Regions from separate parts of the Streptomyces sp. NPDC002853 genome, predicted to be linked through region 2. Evidence: predicted binding sites of a transcription regulator. Region 2 holds the regulator's gene; each other region holds the start of a gene.
The links. Region 2 encodes HrcA, which represses chaperone genes, less so after heat shock. Its sites were predicted from a motif close to TTNGCACTCNGNNNNNCNGAGTGCNAA; they were not measured.
Positions count from the first base shown of each region.

Region 1: groES (co-chaperone GroES) is a predicted target of HrcA. The motif match lies at 3,337-3,363, and genes of this name have one in related genera.
Region 3: groL (chaperonin GroEL) is a predicted target of HrcA. The motif match lies at 4,633-4,659, and genes of this name have one in related genera.

Region 1 covers NZ_JBSFUS010000021.1:17,406-25,058, reverse strand. Annotated here, with positions in the region: gene ACWD02_RS40125 (MOSC domain-containing protein) at 1-129, shown strand, start outside; gene ACWD02_RS40120 (SDR family NAD(P)-dependent oxidoreductase) at 221-994, shown strand; gene groL (chaperonin GroEL) at 1,141-2,763, opposite strand; gene groES (co-chaperone GroES) at 2,885-3,193, opposite strand; gene ACWD02_RS40105 (polysaccharide deacetylase family protein) at 3,667-4,626, opposite strand; gene ACWD02_RS40100 (class I SAM-dependent methyltransferase) at 4,709-5,944, shown strand; gene ACWD02_RS40095 (RNA polymerase sigma factor) at 5,993-7,294, opposite strand; gene ACWD02_RS40090 (YciI family protein) at 7,546-7,653, opposite strand, start outside.
Region 2 covers NZ_JBSFUS010000001.1:499,642-507,294, reverse strand. Annotated here, with positions in the region: gene ACWD02_RS02295 (HAMP domain-containing protein) at 1-505, opposite strand, end outside; gene ACWD02_RS02290 (SpoIIE family protein phosphatase) at 776-2,701, shown strand; gene hemW (radical SAM family heme chaperone HemW) at 2,782-4,014, shown strand; gene ACWD02_RS02280 (DUF3097 domain-containing protein) at 4,335-5,162, opposite strand; gene ACWD02_RS02275 (MBL fold metallo-hydrolase) at 5,197-5,940, opposite strand; gene hrcA (heat-inducible transcriptional repressor HrcA) at 6,142-7,158, shown strand; gene dnaJ (molecular chaperone DnaJ) at 7,159-7,653, shown strand, end outside.
Region 3 covers NZ_JBSFUS010000009.1:349,434-357,086, reverse strand. Annotated here, with positions in the region: gene ACWD02_RS26185 (alpha,alpha-trehalose-phosphate synthase (UDP-forming)) at 1-446, opposite strand, end outside; gene ACWD02_RS26180 (hypothetical protein) at 496-774, opposite strand; gene ACWD02_RS26175 (glucosyl-3-phosphoglycerate synthase) at 864-1,808, opposite strand; SAM riboswitch class I at 1,978-2,112, shown strand; gene thrC (threonine synthase) at 2,130-3,446, shown strand; gene ACWD02_RS26165 (MoaD/ThiS family protein) at 3,549-3,824, shown strand; gene ACWD02_RS26160 (cold-shock protein) at 4,259-4,462, shown strand; gene groL (chaperonin GroEL) at 4,788-6,413, shown strand; gene ACWD02_RS26150 (esterase/lipase family protein) at 6,514-7,653, opposite strand, start outside.

The DNA of each region.
Region 1 (7,653 bases), on a different contig from region 2:
CAGTTCAGGGCGGTGATGACGGAGAAGCACCTGCTGCCGAGTCTCCTCGCCGCCGGGGACGCGCTGCACCCCGAGTTGACCGAGACGGCTCGGGCGTATGCGCGCAAGTACGGCGCGCGGACGCCGTAACTGGCCATCTGCCGTGCCGACTTGAAGGGGCAGCAGGTCAAGGGACCGTCCGGGCGACACAGGGCGCCCCGGATCTCACTAGCCTTGGGCCATGACTACGGCTCTGATTACGGGATCGACCGCCGGTATCGGCGCGGCCTTCGCCCGGCGGCTCGCCGGTGACGGCCACAACCTGGTCCTGGTGGCACGGAACACCGAGCGGCTGCGGGAGCAGGCGACCGAACTGCACGACCGGCACGGCATCGAGGCGGAGGTGCTCACCGCGGACCTCGCGACCGACGACGGGATCGCCGCCGTCGAGAAGCGCCTCGCGGACCGCAGGAACGCGGTCGACCTCCTCGTGAACAACGCCGGGTTCGGCAACAAGGGCCAGTACCTGGAGGTGCCGATCGAGGAAGAGCTGACGATGCTCAAGGTGCACTGCGAGGCGGTGCTCCGGCTGACGTCGGCGGCGACGGAGTCGATGCGGGAGCGGGGCCGCGGTGGCGTCGTCAACGTCGCCTCGGTGGCGGCGTTCGTGCCGCGCGGGACGTACGGCGCGTCGAAGGCGTGGGTCGTGCAGTTCACCCAGGGGGCGGCGAAGGACCTGGCCGGTTCCGGGGTCCGGCTGATGGCCCTGTGCCCCGGCTTCGTACGGACCGAGTTCCACGAGCGCGCCGGGATGGGGACGTCGAACATCCCCAAGTGGATGTGGCTCGACGCGGACAAGCTGGTCGCGGCGGCGCTGGCCGACCTGTCGCGGGGCAAGACCCTGTCCATCCCGGACCCCCGCTACAAGGCTCTGATGGGCGTGGTGAAGGTGACCCCGAGGGCACTGCTGGGGGGCGTCACGTCACGGACGGGACGGAAGTACGGTCCGCAGTAGAGGCTCTCGCGGGGGCGCCCCGTAAGGGGCGCGGGGAACTGCGCGACGAGCCACGACGGGCCCGCGCCGGAGAACGCACGGAGGCCCGGCACCCCGAAGTGGGGTGCCGGGCCTCCGTTTCAGCTACGCGCCGGCGTCAAGCGGGGTCAGTGCGAGTGACCGTGCCCGTGACCGGCGTCCGCCTCTTCCTCGGCCGGCTTCTCGACGACCAGGGTCTCGGTCGTCAGCAGCAGCGAAGCGATGGAGGCGGCGTTCTCCAGCGCGGAGCGCGTGACCTTGACCGGGTCGATGACGCCGGCCTTGACCAGGTCGCCGTACTCGCCGGTCGCGGCGTTGAAGCCGAAGCCCTTGTCGAGCTCGGCGACCTTCGAGGTGATGACGTAGCCCTCGAGGCCGGCGTTCTCGGCGATCCAGCGCAGCGGCTCGACGGCGGCGCGGCGGACGACCGCGACACCCGTGGCCTCGTCGCCGGTCTTGTCGAGGTTGCCCTCGAGGACCTTGACGGCGTGCACCAGAGCGGAGCCACCACCGGAGACGATGCCCTCCTCGACCGCGGCGCGGGTCGCGGAGATGGCGTCCTCCAGACGGTGCTTCTTCTCCTTGAGCTCCACCTCGGTGGCGGCGCCGACCTTGATCACGCAGACGCCACCGGCGAGCTTCGCGAGGCGCTCCTGGAGCTTCTCGCGGTCCCAGTCGGAGTCCGTGGCCTCGATCTCGGCCTTGATCTGGTTGACGCGACCCTCGACCTCGGAGGCGTTGCCGCCACCGTCGACGACCGTGGTGTCGTCCTTGGTGATGGTCACGCGGCGGGCGGTGCCGAGCACGTCGAGACCGACCTGGTCGAGCTTGAGGCCGACCTCTTCGGCGATGACGGTGCCGCCGGTGAGGGTGGCGAGGTCACCGAGCATGGCCTTGCGGCGGTCACCGAAGCCGGGAGCCTTCACCGCGACGGCGTTGAAGGTGCCGCGGATCTTGTTGACGACCAGGGTCGACAGGGCCTCGCCCTCGACGTCCTCGGCGATGATCAGGAGCGGCTTCGAGGCGTTGGTCTGGATGACCTTCTCGAGCAGCGGGAGCAGGTCCTGGATCGAGGAGATCTTGCCCTGGTGGATCAGGATGTACGGGTCGTCGAGGACGGCCTCCATACGCTCCTGGTCGGACACCATGTACGGGGACAGGTAGCCCTTGTCGAAGGCCATGCCCTCGGTGAAGTCCAGCTCAAGACCGAAGGTGTTGGACTCCTCGACGGTGATGACACCGTCCTTGCCGACCTTGTCCATCGCCTCGGCGATGAGCTCGCCGACCTGCGGGTCCTGGGCGGACAGACCGGCGACGGCCGCGATGTCGGCCTTGTCGTCGATCGGGCGCGCGGTGGCGAGCAGCTCCGCGGAGACGGCCGCGACGGCGGCGTCGATGCCCTTCTTCAGGGCGGCCGGGGAGGCGCCGGCGGCTACGTTGCGCAGGCCTTCCTTGACCAGGGCCTGGGCGAGCACGGTCGCGGTGGTGGTGCCGTCACCCGCGATGTCGTTGGTCTTGGTCGCCACCTCCTTGACGAGCTGCGCGCCGAGGTTCTCGTACGGGTCCTCGACCTCGACCTCACGGGCGATGGTGACGCCGTCGTTGGTGATGGTGGGGGCGCCGAACTTCTTGTCGATGACGACGTTGCGGCCGCGGGGGCCGATCGTCACCTTGACCGTGTCGGCAAGCTTGTTGACGCCGCGCTCGAGGGCGCGACGGGCGTCCTCGTCGAACTTCAGGATCTTCGCCATGGGAGCGGTTCAGCCCTCTCGAAAACTCGGGTGTAAACGAACTGCGCCCCTCGCCGCCCGGCAATCAGCAGCGGGGTGACCAGGGGCGCAACTCAAAAGCAAATCTGGTGAAGCAGGTGAATTACTTCTCGACGATCGCGAGCACGTCGCGAGCCGAGAGGACGAGGTACTCGTCGCCGTTGTACTTCACCTCGGTGCCGCCGTACTTGCTGTACAGCACGACGTCGCCGACCTTCACGTCGAGCGGCAGGCGCTCGCCGTTCTCGAAGCGGCCCGGGCCCACGGCGAGGACAGCACCCTCCTGGGGCTTCTCCTTCGCGGTGTCCGGAATGACCAGGCCGGAGGCCGTGGTCTGCTCGGCGTCGAGCGGCTGGACCACGATGCGGTCCTCGAGCGGCTTAATGGCAACCTTGGAGCTGGCGGTCGTCACGATCCGGTCTCCCCCTTCGGAGATCTACGGGGTTAACAGTCTGGGGTGGCGACCAGGTGGATCCGTCGTCGCGGGTGCCGGACCTGCCCGTCGCTGTTGGCACTCTCCAGTGGTGAGTGCCAACGCCGAGACTAGGACGCCGATTAGCACTCGGTCAAGCGGACTGCTAATTCGCTGACGCGGGTCTTATCCGGACGGAGGCGCCGAAGGGCCCCCGCGCCCCTCGGGGCAACGTTTCTCCACGGCGGGCGGTTCCGTCTCGGCGGGCGTGCGCAGCCCGGTTTTCGGCGCTCCCGCGGGTGGGGCGCAACTGGGCGAGGCCCCCGGTTTCCGCGGCGGGACCTTCTCCGCCGCCTTGCGTCCGAGACGCTCGATCGGGTCCACCGACTGCGCGCACCCGGCGAGCAGCGCGGGCGCGAGCACGCCCGCCGCGACGGCCGCGGCGAGGCAGCGGCGCGCCCGCGCCCGCCCGGTCACAGGTAGTCCTCCAGCCTGGCCACCGCGTACCCCTTGTCGGTGACCGTCTTCATGACCTTGCGGACCATGTCGGGCATGGTGCCCTTCCAGTCCTCGCGCCCCCGGAAGTGCGTGAGGATGATGTCGCCGGGGTGCAGGTCCCGGTCCCACTCGCGCCACTCCATGTGGTCGGCGAAGGCCTCGGACGCCCACAGCGGCACGGCCTTGATCCCACAGGACTTGGCGGCCCGCAGCGTGTCCGCGTTGTAGTTGCCGTACGGCGGGCGGAAGAGTTCGGGCCGCTTGCCGTAGCGCTTGTGGATGACGTCCTGCATGCCGCAGATCTCGCGGCGCTGGCCCGCGTACGAGAGCCCCGGCATGTAGCGGTGGTTGAGGGTGTGGTTGTTCAGGACGACACCGCGCGACTGCATCTTCTTGAAGTAGGCGTAGTCCTCCTTGACCAGGTAGTCGCTGAGGAACGCGGTGTACGGGATCTGCAGTTCGCTCATCATCTTGAGCAGCGCCGGGTCCTTCTCGGCGCCGTCGTCGATGGTCAGGAAGACGATCTTCTTCTTGGTCGGGATCGTCGTGAAGACGGGCGGCAGGCTCGCCTGCCCCTTGACCTCGAATCCCTTGCGGGTGGTGATCTTCGGCTTCTTGGCCGGGGCCCGCGGTGCGGCCAGCGGGGTCTTCGCCAGGCCCCATCGCTTGGCGGCGGCGGCGCGTGCGACCTGGGCGACGCGGAGTTTGTGGGCGTAGGAGTCGAGGGCGCGGGCGGGCGGCGCGTTCAGGCGCTGCTGACCGGGGGCGGGGTTCGCTCCGCTGTCGGCGCCCGAGGCGCAGCCGGAGGCGATCGCGGCGGCGACGAGCACGGCCACCCCCGCGCGCACCTGTCCCCTGACCCGGAGCCGCGCAGGAACCCGCCCCCCGCTCTTCCGTTTTGGGCCGACTTTTTCTTTTTGTCGTACTAGTTGCATGGCGCCGGATCTTTGCAGCTCACAGGCCCGCTGCCGGGCCGACACTGCCACCGGGCGCGCACCATCCACCGACTGGCCCACAATGGGCCGGGTGAACGACCTCGACCGTGATCCGACTGCCCCGACCGCCCTGACCTCCTTCTCCGCGCTGCTCACCCCCGAGGGCCGGTCCCTGCTCGATCTCGACGAGGTGCGGGAGGCCGATCCGGCCCGGGAGCTCGCCGTCGCGACGCGCCTGCGCCGCGAGCACCCGGCGGAGCTGGTCACGGCGGTGCTCGCGCAGGCGCGGCTGCGGCACCGTGCGGTGGCGAAGTTCGGGGCCGAGGACGCGGGGCGGATGTTCTTCACCCCGAACGGCGTCGAGCAGGCGACCCGTACGAGCGTGGCCGTGCACCGCGCCGAGAGCTTCGGGGCGCTCGGCGTACGGAGTGTGGCCGACCTCTGCTGCGGCATCGGGGGCGACGCGATCGCCCTCGCCCGGGCCGGGATCGCCGTTCTCGCCGTCGACCGTGACCCGCTGACCTGCGCGGTGGCGCGCGCGAACGCGGACGCGCTGGGGCTCGCCGACCTCATCGAGGTGCGCGAGGCCGATGTCACCGAGGTCGACACGTCCGCGTACGACGCGGTCTTCGTGGACCCGGCGCGGCGTGGCGGGCGGGGCCGGATCTTCGACCCGGAGGCCTACTCCCCGCCGCTCTCCTGGGCCATCGAGGCCGCACGCAAGGCCCCGCACGCTGCGCTGAAGATCGCGCCCGGCATTCCGCACGAGGCGGTGCCCGCCGATGCCGCGGCGGAGTGGATCTCGGACGGCGGGGACGTGAAGGAGGCCGTGCTGTGGTTCGGCACGGCCACCCCGTCCTCGCACCGCGCGACCCTGCTGCCCTCGGGCGCCTCCCTGTGGTCCTCGCTCGACGCGATGCTGCCGGATCCCGGGGTGCGGCCGGTGGGGCGCTATCTGTACGAGCCGGACGGCGCCGTCATCCGCGCGCATCTGGTCGCGGAGGTGGCCGCGCGGGTGGAGGGCGGTCTGATCGACGAGACGATCGCGTACGTCACCTCCGACGCCCTGCACGAGACTCCGTACGCGGTGGCGTACGAGATCACCGATCAACTCCCCTTCGGTGTCAAGAAGTTGAAGGCGCTGCTGCGGGAGCGGGAGGTCGGGGTCCTGACGGTGAAGAAGCGGGGCTCCGCGGTGGAGCCGGAGGAACTGCGGCGGAAGGTGAAGCCGCAGGGCAAGAACTCCGCGACGGTTTTCCTCACGCGGGTGGCGGGGGCGCCGGCCATGCTGATCGGGCAGCCGGTGGCCGAGTCCTGAGACCGGGGCCTGCGGCACCGCCGGTCACCGGCTCCGCCGAGTTCGTCCTCAACCGCCGGACGGGCTGATGCGCTCGGCCCGCCCCAGCAGCAACTCCCTCTCCCGCTCGTTTCGCGCGAGCCCCGCCGCCCGCTCGAACTCCGCCCGCGCCTCCACCGCCCGCCCGAGCCGCAGCAGCAGGTCGCCCCGCACGCTCGGCAGCAAGTGGTAGTCCTTCAGGGCGGGCTCGTCCCCAAGGGCGTCCACCAGACGCAGGGCCTGGGCCGGGCCCGAGGCCATCGACACCGCCACCGCGCGGTTCAGCTCGATCACCGGTGACGGGGTGCGGGCGGCGAGCAGGCCGTACAGGGCGACGATCTGGGGCCAGTTGGTCTCCTCGTACGACGGCGCGTTGGCATGGCAGGCGGCGATCGCGGCCTGAAGCTCGTAGGGACCGGGGCCGCCCGTCGACGCGGCCCGCGCGCGGGCGAGCGCGGCGAAGCCCCGCCGGATCAGCGGCCGGTTCCAGTGGCGCCGGTCCTGGTCCGCGAGGAGCACCGGCTCGCCCTGCGGCCCCGTACGCGCCGCCGAGCGGGACGCCTGGAGCTCCAACAGCGCTGCCAGCCCGTGCACTTCGGGCTCTCGCGGCATCAGGCCCGCCAGCACGCGGGCCAGCCGGAGCGCGTCCTCGCACAGGGCGGGGCGCAGCCAGTCGTCGCCCGCCGTGGCCGCGTACCCCTCGTTGAAGACGAGGTAAATGACTTCGAGCACCGAACCGAGCCTGACCTCGCGCTCGGCCCCGTACGGCACCTCGAAGGGCACGCCCTTGGTGGCGAGGGTGCGCTTCGCGCGCACGACGCGCTGGGCCACCGTCGCCTCGGGGACCAGCATCGCGCGGGCGATCTCCGCCGTCGTAAGACCGCCGAGCAGCCGCAGGGTGAGTGCGATGCGGGCCTCGGCGGAGAGGACCGGGTGGCAGGCGGTGAAGACGAGGCGCAGAAGGTCGTCGTCGATGTCATCAGGGTCGGCGAGCTCGGCGGGATCGCCGGCGTGGGGCGGTGCGGCCTCCAGGTCGCGGCCCATCTCCGCCAGCTTGCGCGCGTAGCGCTCCCTGCGGCGTACGAGGTCGATGGCACGCCGCTTGGCAGTGGTCGTCAGCCAGGCGCCCGGGTTGTCGGGGACGCCGGTCCGCGGCCACTGCTCGAGGGCGGCGACCATCGCGTCCTGCGCCAGCTCCTCCGCGATGCCCACGTCGCGCACGATCCGGGCGACGCCCGCGATGAGGCGCGGGGACTCGATGCGGAAGACGGCCTCGATGGCACGGTGGTCAGGGGAGCCCGAGCGAGGATGCTCCGAAAGGTGAGCCGTCACGGCCACCCATCAGAACACCCTCAACAACCCACCGCAAAGCCTTGGCGCCTACGGCTTCCGGAGCGGGTTCGGCACGGGCCCGGCACCGGGTCGGAGCGGACCAAGCGCGGGCCCGACGCTTCGGAGTGAACCCGGAGCAGGCCCGACGCGGACCCGGAGCGGGCTCAGCCCGGGTTCGACGCGGACCCGACGCGGACCCGGCGCAGGCCCGCCGCCAGCCCGGAGTGAACCCGGCGCCGGCCCAGCGCAGCTCAGCCCTCCGCGATCTCCCGGACCTCCGCCGTCACGGTCCAGCGCTCGTCGTGGGTCTTCAGGAAGCGGCTCGCCCACTCGACCGCCTCGGCACGGTCCTTGCACTG
Region 2 (7,653 bases):
CCGTCACGTCACGCCAACTGCCCGAAAGGCCCCGCACCTTGGCGCGCCCGCCGAGCCGCCCCTCCGTGCCGACCTCACGGGCGACCCGGGTGACCTCGCCCGTGAAGAGTGACAGCTGGTCGACCATCGTGTTCACCGCGCGGCCGAGCCGTCGCAGGTCTCCCCGCAGTTCACGGGAGCCGTCGTGCAGATCCACGCGCTGGGTGAGGTCACCGCCCGCGACCGCGTTCAGGACGCGCGTCGCGTTGGCCGCCGGGGCGACCAGGGAGTCGAGCAGGGAGTTGGCGTCCGCCACGCGCGTGGCCCAGCTGCCCTGCCCCGGACTCGCGGTGAACCGCTCGTCCAGGTGGCCGTGCCGGATGATCTCCCGGCGCACGCGCGTGAGTTCGCTGTCGAAGTGCAGGGAACGGTCGAGCATCTCGTTGAACACCGTGTGCAGCTCGGCGACCACGCCGTGGCCACCCACCGTGACCTTGGTGAAGTCCCCGTCGCGCGCCGACCGCATGGCGGCCAGGAGGTTACGCAGATCGGACGCCGCTTCCGGGGCGGTTTCCGAGATGTTTTCTACTGCCGTGTCCGGATCGCTCCCGGTGCGCGGCTGAGGTGTCGAGGCTGGTTTCGGCGCCGGAATCCGACCGTAACCGAGCGCGGGCATAGCACTGTTATCACTCATAGCGGCCCACTTCAGTAACTCGGTGCTTATGGGCGTGGCCAGTCTGTCACTCTGTCCGTGTCGCCTGAGGCGTATTCGACCGAACTGCTCAGGAGCCGAAACGTGGGGTCCATTCCGATGCAACGGGAGAACACTTTCCGTGCGTCCGCCCAGCCGGGGCACCAGCCCGGCCCGCCGGCGGTGGTGTGCACGTCGCTGCCCGGAAACCCGATGGCGCCCGCCGCCGCACGAAGGTTTGTGCGGGCCGCACTCGCCGACTGGGTGGAGCTCTCCGTGCCCGCCGCCGCGGGCGTCACCGACCGCCTCGTGGACGACGCCGTGCTGCTGGTCAGCGAGCTCGTCACGAACGCCGTCGTGCACGCGGGCACGACGGTCGAGCTGGTGTGCAGGCTCGACGAGGCGGGCCTGGGGGAGAACTGCGACACCCTGGTCATCGAGGTCTCCGACCACCACCCCGCCCGCGCGGTCCGCAGCGAACCCCCGCCCCAGCAGCCCGGCATGCCGGAGTACGGCCGCGGCCTCCAGCTCGTCGCCACCCTCGCCGACTCCTGGGGCATCACCTACCGCACCGGCACGAAGGCCGTCTGGGCCCGCCTCCCCGTCGGCGGCGTACAGGCGGCAGGCCAGGAGATCGAGTCGTACGCGAGTGAACAGGCGGCACAGCGGGGTCTGCGCACCGCCGAGATCCTCGCGCCGCTGCCCCGACGGATCACGCACGACACGGAGTGGGTCAACCGCGGCGCGCTCACCTTCCTCGCCGAGGCCTCCGATCTGCTCGCCGGGCAGTTCGACGAGGACCTGGTGGCCGCGCTCGCCGGGCAGCTGCTCGTGCCGCGGCTCGCGGACTGGTGCGCGGTCTGGCTCGACGACGAGGCGGAGGTCGCGCAGCGCGGCTCCGCGAGCGGGAGCACGGGCTCCCGGCTCGCCCGCGTCTGGCACACCAGCGAACAGCGGATAGAGGAACTGCGCCGCAGCCTGGAGAAGGACCCGCCCCAGCTGCCCGACACGGTGGGCTCCGGCGCCGTCCCCGTGCCCTGGCCCATCGAGGCGTCGGCGGGAGAGGCGAACGGCACGGCCCTGGCGTACCGCCTCACGGCGGGCGGCCGGGTGCTGGGCACGCTCGTCATCGGGCGGGCCGGGATGATGCGTTTCGCGGACGAAGTCACCGGCCTCATCGAGGACTTCAGCCGCCGCGTCGCCCTGGCCATCAGCGCGGCGCGGCGCTATCAGCGCCAGGCCACCATCAGCCAGGTCCTGCAGCGCGGACTCCTGCCGAGCTCCGTCGCCGACATCCCCGGCGTGAGCAGCGGTGTCGTGTACGAGCCGCGGGACAAGGGCGGGCCGGGCGGCGACTTCTACGACGTGTTCCAGGCGGGCAAGGGCCGCTGGTGCTTCGCGCTCGGCGACGTGCAGGGCAAGGGCGTCGAGGCGGCCGTCGTGATCGGCCTCGCCCGGCCCTGGCTGCGGCTGCTCGCCCGCGAGGGGTACGAGGTCGCGGAGGTGCTCGACCGTCTCAACCAGCTCCTCCTCGACGACGCGACCGAGGCGGCGGACGCGGCCGCGGCGGTGGTCGCCGTGGCGGGCGGCCAGGGCGTGCCGCCCGACGGGGCCACCTCCCGCTTCCTCTCCCTGCTCTACGGCGAGCTGGTGCCCATGGACGACGGCGGCGTCCGCTGCACGGTGGCCAGCGCGGGGCACCCCCTGCCGCTCCTCCTCTCCCCGGACGGAAACGTCCAGGTGGCGGCCACGCCCCAACTGCTGCTCGGGGTCGTCGACGACGCGACGTACAAGAGCGAGACCTTCGAGCTGCGCACGGGGGACACGCTCCTCTGCGTCACGGACGGGGTGACGGAGCGGCGTACGGGACAGCGGATGTTCGACGACAGCGACGGCCTCGCGGCGGCCCTCGCGAGCTGCGCGGGCCTCGACGCGGGCCTGGTGGCGGAACGGATCAAGCGCATGGTCCACGAATTCTCGGAGCGGCCGCCGGACGATGATCTGGCGGTGCTCGTGCTGCAGGCGCAGTGACTCGTGCCACAGGCGCGGTGATGTGGGGGTGAGACGCCGTAGCGGCGTCGGTCTTCTCCGGGGTGCGGGACAATCGGGGTATGCCTTCCGCACTGCCCGATGGTGAGCCCATGCCCGAGGACGGGGCCCTGCCCGCGTCCGCCCTCGCGGGTGCGGGGACGCGTCCGCTCGGTTTCTACCTGCACGTCCCGTACTGCGCCACGCGCTGCGGGTACTGCGACTTCAACACGTACACCGCGACCGAGCTGCGCGGCTCCGGCGGTGTGCTCGCCTCGCGCGACAACTACGCGGACACCCTGATCGACGAGGTGCGGCTCGCGCGCAAGACCCTGGGTGACGACCCGCGTCCGGTACAGACCGTCTTCGTCGGGGGCGGTACGCCGACGCTGCTCGCCGCGGGCGATCTGGTCCGCATGCTGGGGGCCGTGCGCGAGGAGTTCGGCCTCGCGGACGACGCGGAGATCACGACGGAGGCGAACCCGGAGTCCGTCGATCCGGCGTACCTGAGCGAGCTGCGGGCGGGGGGCTTCAACCGCGTCTCCTTCGGGATGCAGAGCGCCAAGCAGCACGTACTGAAGGTGCTCGACCGTACGCACACCCCCGGCCGGCCCGAGGCCTGCGTGGCCGAGGCGCGTGCGGCGGGCTTCGAGCACGTCAACCTGGACCTGATCTACGGCACTCCGGGCGAGACCGACGACGACTGGCGGGCCACGCTGGACGCGGCCATCGGCGCCGGGCCCGACCACGTCAGCGCGTACGCCCTGATCGTCGAGGAAGGCACGCAGCTGGCGCGGCGGATCCGGCGCGGTGAGGTGCCCATGACCGACGACGACGTGCACGCGGACCGGTACCTGATCGCCGACGAGGTCCTCGGGGGCGCCGGCTTCTCCTGGTACGAGGTGTCCAACTGGGCCACGTCCGATGCCGGGCGCTGCCTGCACAACGAGTTGTACTGGCGTGGGGCCGACTGGTGGGGGGCCGGGCCGGGGGCCCACAGCCACGTGGGGGGCGTGCGGTGGTGGAACGTCAAGCATCCGGGGGCTTATGCGGGTGCGCTTGCCGCTGGGCGCTCACCTGGGGCCGGGCGGGAGATTCTCGCCGCCGAGGACCGGCGGGTGGAGCGGATTCTGCTGGAGCTGCGGCTGCTCGAGGGGTGCCCGTTGTCTCTCCTGCGCCCCGCCGGCCTCGCGGCCGCGGGACGGGCCCTCACGGACGGCCTCCTCGAGGCGGGGCCGTACGAGGAGGGGCGGGCCGTGCTGACCCTGCGGGGGCGGTTGCTGGCGGACGCCGTCGTGCGGGACCTGGTGGACTGAAGTGGGCTGAGGTCCGTGCGGCCCCTGCGGGGCTTCCCCCAACCCCACCCCACCCCACCCCTCCCCGAACCCGGGGCTCCGCCCCGAACCCCGGTCCTCAAACGCCGGACGGGCTGGAGAAGGGCTCGGGTGGGCGGGCTGCGGGGTGATCGGGTGGGTGGGAGAGTTCTGAGCTGCAGGGGGCTGTGGCGAGGGCCGGGGCCCGGGTGGGCAGGGCCGCGGGGTGATCGGGCGGGTGGGTGGGGAAGATCCGCCGCGCAGCGGCGGTGTAGTGCGCCGTGCAGCGGTGGTGCAGGGCGAGGGGAGCACGGCCCGCGAGGCTAGTTATCCGGGGCCGTGACGAAGTCGATCAGCTCCTCCACGCGACCCAGCAGCGCCGGCTCAAGATCCCGGTAGCTGCGGACCGAGCCCAGGATCCGCTGCCACGCGGCACCCGTGTTGGGGGGCCAGCCCAGCGCCTCGCAGACGCCCGTCTTCCAGTCCTGTCCCCGAGGCACCCGGGGCCAGGCCGCGATCCCCACCGACGACGGCTTCACCGCCTCCCACACGTCGATGTAGGGGTGCCCCACCACCAGGGCCGAAGGGGAACTCACCTGCGCCGCGATCCGTGATTCCTTCGAGCCGGGCACCAAGTGGTCCACCAGGACGCCCAGGCGCGCGTCGGGCCCGGGGGAGAACTCCTCGACGATCCCCGGGAGGTCGTCGATGCCCTCCAGGTACTCGACGACCACACCCTCGATCCGCAGGTCGTCGCCCCACACCCGCTCGACCAGCTCCGCGTCGTGCCGCCCCTCGACGTAGATCCGCCCGGCACGGGCGACCCGGGCCCGCGCCCCCGGCACGGCCACCGAACCCGACGCGGTACGCGTAGGACGTACGGGAGTGGAGGCAGCGGAAGAGGGGCGGACGAGAGTGACCCGCCGGCCCTCCAGGGCGAAGGCCCCCGGCGTCATGGGAAAGACGCGGTGCTTGCCGAAGCGGTCCTCCAGGGTCACCGTCGGACCCTCCGCCGTCTTCTCGCAGCGGATCACCGCCCCGCAGAACCCGGTGCTCAGCTCCTCCACCACGAGGTCCGCCTCCGCGGCGACCTCCGGCACGGGCTTCGGCTTCTTCCACGGCGGAGTGAGGTCTGCGGAGTACTGGCGCATTCGCATGACGATAAGAGAAGCGGCGTACGAGCGGCTACGACACGCCGAAGCGAGCCGCCAGTGTGGCGCGTTGCGCGCGGACAAATGCCGCATCGACCACCGCCCCGTGCCCCGGCACGTACAACGCGTCCTCGCCGCCCAGGTCCAGCAGCCGGTCGAGCGCGGCCGGCCACCGCGACGGGACCGCGTCAGGACCGGCCTGCGGTTCGCCCGACTCCTCGACCAGGTCGCCGCAGAAGACGATCTCGGGGGTGTCGCCCGTGCCGGGGACCAGGACCGCCAGGTCGTGGCCCGTGTGCCCCGGGCCGACGTTCGCGAGCAGGACCTGTGCCCCGCCGCCCAGGTCGAGCGTCCACTCCCCGCACACGGAGTGGCGCGGGCGGACGAGCAGGTCGGCGGCCTCCGCCGCGGCGTCCGGGGCGACCCCCTGCCGCACGGCGTCGTCGCGCAGCTCGTCGCGTCCCCTCGCGAGCAGCGCGTCGAGGCCGACCGCGCCGTACACCTCCACGCCCGCGAACGCAGCGGCGCCCAGGACGTGGTCGAAGTGCGGATGCGTCAGGGCGAGATGGGTGACCCGGCGGCCCCCGCCGAGGATGCCGCGCGCCTGGGTCCGCAGCTCCGCACCCTCGCGCAGGGTCGCGCCCGCCTCGATCATCAGCGCCGACTCCCCGCCGACGACCAGGCCCGCCGTACAGTCCCAGACCGGCAGGCGCCTGCGTCCCACGTGCGGCGCGAGCCGTTCCCAACCCGCCTCGTCCCAAGCCAGTGCCACGTCCATGGAGCCGACGCTAGTCCCGCGCGGGCGGCTTGGCAGCCGTCACTTCGGCCGTCGGACCGACATAGGGTCCGGCCCTTGCCGGGCCCGTACCTCGCAGCCGTACACTGGGCGCGGTGCAGGCTGGCACTCACCTGCGGGGAGTGCCAGGCAGGACCGCGGGGCAGACAGGTCTCAGGGCGAAAAGGTGGAGGTGTTGCGCGGATGCTCAGTGAACGCAGGCTCGAGGTGCTGCGCGCCATCGTCCATGACTACGTCGGCACCGAGGAGCCCGTCGGCTCCAAGGCGCTCACCGAGCGGCACAGCCTCGGCGTCTCTCCGGCCACCGTCCGAAACGACATGGCGGCACTGGAGGAGGAAGGGTTCATCGCCCAGCCTCATACGAGTGCGGGGCGCATCCCGACGGACAAGGGGTACCGCCTCTTCGTCGACAAGCTCACCGCCGTCAAGCCGATGGCGGCGCCGGAGCGCAGGGCCATCCAGAACTTCCTCGACGGCGCCGTCGACCTCGACGACGTCGTGGCGCGCACGGTGCGGCTGCTCGCGCAGCTGACCCGGCAGGTCGCGGTCGTGCAGTATCCGTCCCTCACACGGTCGACGGTGCGGCACGTGGAGCTGCTCTCGCTGGCCCCCGCCCGCCTGATGCTCGTACTGATCACGGACACGGGCCGGGTCGAGCAGCGCATGATCGACTGTCCCGCCCCGTTCGGCGAGACCTCGCTCGCGGACCTGCGGGCGCGGCTCAACAGCAGGGTCGCGGGGCGTCGCTTCGCGGACGTGCCGCAGTTGGTGCAGGACATGACGGAGTCCTTCGACGCGGAGGACCGCGGCACGGTGGCGACGGTGCTCTCCACCCTCCTCGAAACCCTTGTCGAGGAGACCGAGGAGCGGCTGATGATCGGCGGAACGGCCAATCTCACCCGCTTCGGACATGACTTTCCCCTCACCATCAGGCCCGTCCTGGAGGCTCTTGAGGAGCAGGTCGTCCTGCTCAAGTTGCTTGGCGAGGCCACGGATTCGGGCATGACCGTACGGATCGGTCACGAGAACGCCCATGAGGGACTCAGCTCTACGTCCGTGGTCTCCGTCGGCTACGGTTCGGGCAGCGAGGCAGTAGCCAAACTCGGCGTGGTCGGCCCGACCCGCATGGACTATCCGGGAACGATGGGAGCAGTACGCGCAGTGGCACGTTACGTCGGACAGATCCTGGCGGAGTCGTAAGTGGCCACGGACTACTACGCCGTACTAGGCGTGCGCCGCGACGCTTCCCAGGACGAGATCAAGAAGGCCTTCCGGAGGCTTGCGCGAGAGCTTCACCCGGATGTGAATCCGGACCCGAAGACTCAGGAGCGCTTCAAGGAGATCAACGCCGCGTACGAGGTGTTGTCGGACCCGCAGAAGAAGCAGGTCTACGACCTCGGCGGTGACCCGCTGTCCCAGGCGGGCGGCGGCGGTGGCGCGGGCGGTTTCGGGGCCGGTGGCTTCGGCAACTTCTCGGACATCATGGACGCGTTCTTCGGGACGGCGTCGCAGCGTGGCCCCCGGTCGCGCACGCGCCGCGGCCAGGACGCCATGATCCGGCTCGAGATCGACCTGGACGAGGCGGCCTTCGGGACCACCAAGGACATACAGGTCGACACGGCGGTCGTCTGTACGACCTGCAGCGGTGAAGGTGCCGCGCCGGGAACGTCCGCCCAGACGTGTGACATGTGCCGC
Region 3 (7,653 bases), on a different contig from region 2:
AGGACCGCCGCGTCCGCTCCGGCGCTCTCGGCGAGTGCCTCGGCGAAGGCCTGGTTGTACGTCTCGTACGCCGCCCACTGCGCCCGGAACTCCGGGCCGAAGGCCGGCTCCAGCGGGGTCTGGTAGAGCATGTGGTGGACGAACCACAGGACCGAGTTCGCGATGCCGTTGTACGCGTCCGCGTGCACCCGCGGGTCGATGTCGAGCATCCGCACGCCGGGCTCGCCGACTCCGCGCCGTACGGCCTCGCGGTCGCCGTCGCCGAGCGCCGCGCAGACCCACAGGGCCGCGTCGTCGCCGCCGGAGTCGCCGATCGCGCTGAGCCCGGAGACGAGTCCGCCTCCGCCCCGCTTGGCCGTCAGTTCCCCGTTCTCCTCCAGGGTGTACGTGACGGGGCCGCGGTTGGACGCGACGAGGACCTGGGCGGAGGCGTGCTCGGAGACCATGAGGCGAACCTAGCCCCTGGGGCGGGGGCTCAAACACGTCCGAAGGGCCCTAGTCGCGCCTGCTCCTCGCGGCCGCCACCGCCAGCGCTCCCAGGGCGCACAGGGAGATCGCCAGTCCCGCGTACAGCATCGTGTCCGAGTCGCTGCCCGACTTGGCCAGTTCTCCCCGGGGGACGGGCGCGCCCTGTTGTTCCGGGGGCTCGGGCCGCGCCTGCGCCCACCGGGAGATGTCCTCGGCGTGGCCGATCGTCGGTGCGGCGGCGGACGCCGTGGCCGCGGACGCCGCGGACGCGCCGAGTGCTCCTGCCGCGAGGGTGGCCGTCGCCAAGGCCACGGCACCGACGCGTAGCGCGCTTCCCACTGCTTGTCTGACCCACATAAGTGGGGAATGTAGACAAAATGCCCGGCTTGGGGCGGTTACGCCACGCGGCGAGCCGTGTACTCCGCGATGCCGCTCATCGGTGGCCGCTCCTCCGTGTCCACCGAATGGGTCCGCGGCTCGAACCCCTGCTCGCCCCGTTCGAACTGGGTGAGCTCGGGCCGTACGAGATGGCCGCGCGCGAGCCGCAGCTGCGCCGTCCGGTAGATCGCCGCCGCCATCCGGCCGAGCGCCTGCCCGTCCTGGTGCCGGTGCTTGCGCACCCCGACATCGACCTGCGCGAGCGCGTCGAGGCCCACGGTGTGCAGCGCGTCGACGAGCAGCCCCAGCTCCACCCCGTAACCGACGGGGAACGGCAGCCGCTCCAGGAGGGACCTGCGCGCCGCGTACTCGCCGCCCAACGGCTGGACGAATCCGGCCAGTTGGGGCCAGTGCATGTTCAGCAGCGGGCGCGCCATCAGCTCCGTGACCCGGCCGCCCTGACCTGCGGTCTCACCCAGGGGACGGTCGTACATCGCCTTCACGAGGTGTACGTCGGGCTCGGTCAGGAGCGGGCCCACTATGCCGGTGACGAAGTCCGCCGAGAACTCCCGCAGGTCCGCGTCGACGAACGCGACGATGTCACCGCCGGTCACCAGGAGCGAGCGCCACATGACCTCGCCCTTGCCGGGCACGGCCGGGATGCGCGGCAGGATCACGTCCCGGTGCACGACCCGCGCGCCCGCCTTCCGGGCGACCTCGGCCGTACGGTCCCGCGAGCCGGAGTCGATCACCACGAGCTCGTCGACGAGAGCGGCCTTCTCGACCAGCTCACGGCGGATCTCGGCGACGATCTCGCCGACCGTCCCCTCCTCGTCGAGCGCGGGCAGCACGACGCTCACCGAGGTCCCCGACGCCCGCTTGGCGGCGACGAGCGCGCTGAGCGGACGGTCGGCAACGGACCAGGAACGCCTGGTCAGCCAGCGCTCGGCCTCTTCCAGCACGGGTGGCTCCTCCTGTGTGTGGCCTACATGTGATCCATCTCGCGGTTCGGACGACTATCTCAAGGGTCCAGGCCGTCGGTTACAGTCTTGAACAACGCCGATGACCATCGCATGCCGGGGTCATCGCGCGACAAATGCCCTGGGGCCCCTGAAGCCCCCGGCGCCATACCGCTCATCCAGAGGGGCAGAGGGATACGGCCCGTTGAAGCCCCGGCAACCATCCCGCCGACCGCGCACGCGAGGTCTCGGTGGGGAAGGTGCCAATTCCGTCTCGCGGCGAAATTCGTCGCGGGGAAGATGAGGAGAAAGGGCCTCGCCTCCATGGCTGCGCAGACTGTCGCAACGAACGACACCACCCCTTCCACCCAGGCTTCCACGGGTTCCGTGGACCTCGGCCCCGCATCGGGCCTCTCTTGCCGCGAGTGCGGCGAGCTCTACGCCCTCGGCCCGATCTTCGCCTGTCAGGCCTGTTTCGGCCCGCTCGAAGTGGCGTACGACCTGCCGACCGGTGACCCCGAGGCGCTCAGGAAGCAGATCGAGGCCGGCCCCGACAACATCTGGCGCTACGCCCCGCTCCTTCCCGTCCCGGCGAACGTCGCCGAGAAGCCGAACATCAACCCCGGCTGGACCAAGCTCGTCAAGGCCGACAACCTCGCCCGTGAGCTCGGCGTCGAGCAGGGCAAGCTGTTCGTCAAGGACGACTCCGGCAACCCGACGCACTCCTTCAAGGACCGCGTCGTCGCGCAGGCCATCGAGGCCGCGCGCGCCTTCGGCTTCACCACGCTCTCCTGTTCCTCCACCGGCAACCTCGCGGGCGCCGTCGGTGCCGCCGCGGCCCGCGCCGGCTTCCGCTCCTGCGTGTTCATCCCGCACGACCTGGAGCAGGGCAAGGTCGTCATGGCCGCGGTGTACGGCGGCGAGCTCGTCGGCATCGAGGGCAACTACGACGACGTGAACCGCTTCTGCTCCGAGCTCATCGGCGACCCGCTGGGCGAGGGCTGGGGCTTCGTGAACGTGAACCTGCGGCCGTACTACGGCGAGGGTTCCAAGACCCTCGCGTACGAGATCTGCGAGCAGCTGGGGTGGGTCCTTCCCGACCAGCTGGTCATCCCGATCGCCTCGGGCTCGCAGCTCACGAAGATCGACAAGGGTCTGAAGGAGCTCATCCAGCTGGGTCTGGTCGAGGACAAGCCCTACAAGATCTTCGGGGCGCAGGCCGAGGGCTGCTCGCCGGTGTCCACCGCCTTCAAGGCCGGGCACGACGTCGTGCGCCCCCAGAAGCCGAACACCATCGCCAAGTCGCTCGCCATCGGCAACCCCGCCGACGGGCCGTACGTCCTGGACATCGCGCGTCGCACGGGCGGTGCGGTGGAGGACGTGAACGACGAGCAGGTCGTGGACGCGATCAAGCTTCTCGCTCGCACGGAAGGGATCTTCGCGGAGACCGCGGGCGGCGTGACCGTGGGCGTCACGAAGAAGCTGCTCGATGCGGGGCTCATCGATCCCTCGCTGACCACGGTCGTGTTGAACACGGGCGATGGGCTCAAGACCCTCGACGCCGTTGCCGAGACGTCTCAGGCGACGGCGACGATCAAGCCCAGCCTTGACGCGTTTCGCTCCGCTGGTCTTGCCGGTTAGCCGCCGTAGGGCCTGAGCCTTCTTTCCGCCTGCGGACCGTTGTGGCTGGTCGCGCAGTTCCCCGCGCCCCTGAAGGGGCCCCACGCACCCCGAGGTGAATCCATGAGCGTAAACGTCCGCATCCCCACCATTCTTCGCACCTACACCGGCGGTCAGTCCGAGGTCGCCGCCGAGGGGGCGAACCTCTCCGAGGTCATCGCCGACCTGGAGAAGAACCACGCCGGTATCGCCGCCCGCGTCCTGGACGACCAGGGCAAGCTGCGGCGCTTCGTGAACGTCTACGTGAACGACGACGACGTCCGCTTCGAGCAGGGCCTGGAGACCGCGACGCCGGACGGCGCGGGGATCTCCATCATCCCCGCCGTCGCGGGTGGCTGAGCCTGGTTGATTCTTTAAGGAAATACCCTGCGTAATCCTTGTTGCCCCCTCCGCGAGAGAAGCGGAGGGGGCAATTCCATGTGGTTGAGCGCGGTACAGTTGGGAAACGAGCTTCCCCGTTTGTGCCGAGCGCATATACGAAGTCGCCCCGAGGGCGACAAGAAGTAGCCAAAGTGCACTGCCCATTTGCCCTTCCCGTGGCATTTGTCTGGCCCGACTTGCCCTGAACTCCGGTGAATTCTCCGCATATTACCGATCAGGCGTGCCCAGAATTCTCGTCCGATTGACCTGTTGCAGAGGGCAGTTGGACAGATACATTCAGCCGCGGTCGACGCGTTCCGGCGCACGCCTCCACAACCCATTGGGGGGGTGAGGTCTGACCCGGGTCCGCGAAGTGCGGGTCCGTGCAAGGGCCAGTAATAGGGGAGTTAGGCATGGCTCAGGGCACCGTCAAGTGGTTCAACGCGGAGAAGGGGTACGGCTTCATCGCGGTCGACGGTGGTGCGGATGTTTTCGTCCACTACAGCGCGATTCAGATGGACGGCTACCGCACCCTTGAAGAAGGTCAGCGAGTGGAGTTCGAGATCTCGCAGGGCCAGAAGGGTCCGCAGGCGGACATGGTCAAGCTCGCCGTCTGATCTCGGCGCGATCGGCCAGCGAACTTAGCGAGTGACGAGGGGCCCGCATCCCGACAGGGGTGTGGGCCCCTCGTGCGTCCGCGGCGCACTTCTGGCCGCGCGCCCCCTCCCGCGTCCGCGATCCATGAGAGGCGCTTGCACTCGCAGGGGTCGAGTGCTAATCATTGGGCTTAGCACTCTCCCAGTGAGAGTGACAGAACTTGGATCGGGTCGGTGAGGCCCGCAGGCCGGGTGGGGCAAGGAACCACAAGGCTTGCAGGCCGTCCGTCGCGGGCGCTGGCGCGATCCGGAAGCATGCCACCCCTGTCCGGGAGGACCACTTCACATGGCCAAGATCATCGCGTTCGACGAGGAGGCACGGCGCGGCCTCGAGCGCGGCATGAACCAGCTCGCCGACGCCGTCAAGGTGACCCTGGGCCCCAAGGGTCGCAACGTCGTCCTCGAGAAGAAGTGGGGTGCCCCCACGATCACCAACGATGGTGTTTCCATCGCCAAGGAGATCGAGCTCGAGGACCCGTACGAGAAGATCGGCGCCGAGCTGGTCAAGGAGGTCGCGAAGAAGACGGACGACGTCGCCGGTGACGGCACGACGACCGCGACCGTCCTGGCGCAGGCGCTGGTCCGCGAGGGCCTTCGCAACGTAGCCGCCGGTGCCAACCCGATGGCCCTCAAGCGTGGCATCGAGAAGGCCGTCGAGGCCGTCTCGGGCGCCCTGCTCGAGCAGGCCAAGGACGTGGAGACCAAGGAGCAGATCGCTTCGACCGCCTCCATCTCCGCCGCCGACACCCAGATCGGCGAGCTCATCGCCGAGGCGATGGACAAGGTCGGCAAGGAAGGCGTCATCACCGTCGAGGAGTCGCAGACCTTCGGGCTCGAGCTTGAGCTCACCGAGGGCATGCGCTTCGACAAGGGCTACATCTCGGCGTACTTCGCCACCGACATGGAGCGTATGGAGGCGTCGCTCGACGACCCGTACATCCTGATCGTGAACTCGAAGATCTCGAACGTGAAGGACCTCCTTCCGCTCCTCGAGAAGGTCATGCAGTCCGGCAAGCCGCTGCTGATCATCGCCGAGGACGTCGAGGGCGAGGCCCTGTCGACCCTGGTCGTCAACAAGATCCGTGGCACCTTCAAGTCCGTCGCCGTCAAGGCCCCGGGCTTCGGTGACCGCCGCAAGGCCATGCTCGGCGACATCGCCATCCTCACCGGTGGCACCGTCATCTCCGAGGAGGTCGGCCTCAAGCTGGAGAACGCCGGTCTCGACCTGCTCGGCCGCGCCCGCAAGGTCGTCATCACCAAGGACGAGACCACGATCGTCGACGGCTCCGGTGAGAGCGACCAGGTCCAGGGTCGCGTCAACCAGATCCGCGCCGAGATCGAGAACTCGGACAGCGACTACGACCGCGAGAAGCTGCAGGAGCGCCTGGCGAAGCTCGCCGGCGGTGTTGCGGTCATCAAGGCCGGTGCCGCGACCGAGGTCGAGCTCAAGGAGCGCAAGCACCGCATCGAGGACGCCGTTCGCAACGCGAAGGCCGCCGTCGAAGAGGGCATCGTCGCCGGTGGTGGCGTGGCCCTCATCCAGGCCGCCGCTGTCTTCGAGAAGCTTGAGCTCGAAGGTGACGAGGCCACCGGTGCCGCCGCTGTGAAGCTGGCCCTTGAGGCCCCGCTGAAGCAGATCGCGGTCAACGCCGGCCTCGAGGGTGGTGTCGTCGTCGAGAAGGTGCGCAACCTGACCGTCGGCCACGGCCTGAACGCCGCGACCGGTGAGTACGTCGACATGATCGCCGAGGGCATCCTCGACCCGGCGAAGGTCACGCGCTCTGCCCTGCAGAACGCCGCGTCCATCGCCGCGCTGTTCCTCACCACCGAGGCCGTCATCGCCGACAAGCCGGAGAAGGCGGGCGCTGCCCCGGCCGGCGGCGGCATGCCGGGCGGTGACATGGACTTCTGATCGACCTCTGGTTGATCGACGTCCCGTACGTACCGAGGGCGGCACTCCTTCTCACGAAGGGGTGCCGCCCTCGGGCGTTTTCCGGAGCCAGCGGTGCCGACTACGGCAGGCGCTCCAGGAGCCAGCTGGAGAGTTCCTCCGTGACCAGGGTGTGGGCCTCGTTGTGGGTGGCGCAGAGGTACTCGTCCAGGTCGCTGTCCTCGGAGTTCTCCGGGAACGGGTCGTGCAGTTTCTCCTGGGTGTCGATGTCGCGGAGGGCGACCGCGCTCACGGACGGGACGAAGCAGTGCGCGCGGATCTCGGCCTCCGAGCCGAGGCCGATGATCGCCGGGATCTTGTTCAGCTCGTCGGCGAGGATGCCGAAGCCCTCCAGGGTGCCGCCCGGCGCGCCGTCGATCTCGGGCAGGCCCGAGGTGCGGATCTGCGGCTTGCGCAGGGTCACCACCCGCAGTTGCGCGACGAGCTTCTCCTCGCCCGCGGGCTGCGTGTAGAGGTGGGTGCCGGTGATGGCGAGGCCCTTGCCGTGGAACGCCCGCTCGCCGGGGGCGATGCCGTTGCCCACGCCGGTACGCACGCCGTTGGCGACGGCGATCTTCCGCGGGCGGCGGGGCCAGCCGCCGACCCGCTCCAGCTCGGCGAGGAACTCGACGCGCTCCTTGTCGGTCTCGGGGCTGTCGTCCCACTCGGAGATGTGCTGCCACAGGAGCTGGCGCGCGGCCGGGCTGTTCATCTGGTTCGAGAACGCCGCGTTGAGCCGCCGGATGTAGTGCGCGAACGACTGGAGGGCGATGGGGATCCAGGCGCCGTTGTGCGGGCTGTCCCAGGACAGGTAGACCGCTGTCTCGTGGTCGATGTCCTCGTGCTCCATCTTGGCGAGCGCGTACCGGGTGATCAGGCCGCCCATGCTGAAGCCGCCGACGGTCAGCGGGTGGTCGCCGGTGCGCCGCGCGATGGCCTCCTGGATCGCCGAGCGTGCCGTCTTGGCGTTCTCCAGGATCGACGCGCTGCGCTCGTCGTAGCCGAGCAGGATGAGGTCGTATCCGCGGTTCCGCAGCTCGCTGACGAACGGGTACCGGCCTCGCTCCAGTCCCTCCCACAAGAGGTCCAGGTCGCTGGGCCCGCTGTTGAAGCCGTCGCTGAGGATGACGGGCCTGGTCAGACCGTGCTTGGAGTTGGCGAGGTACACCCAGGCCCTGCCGCCGGGTAACGCCCACTCCTGGTCGGGGGTGGGTGCGGCCTC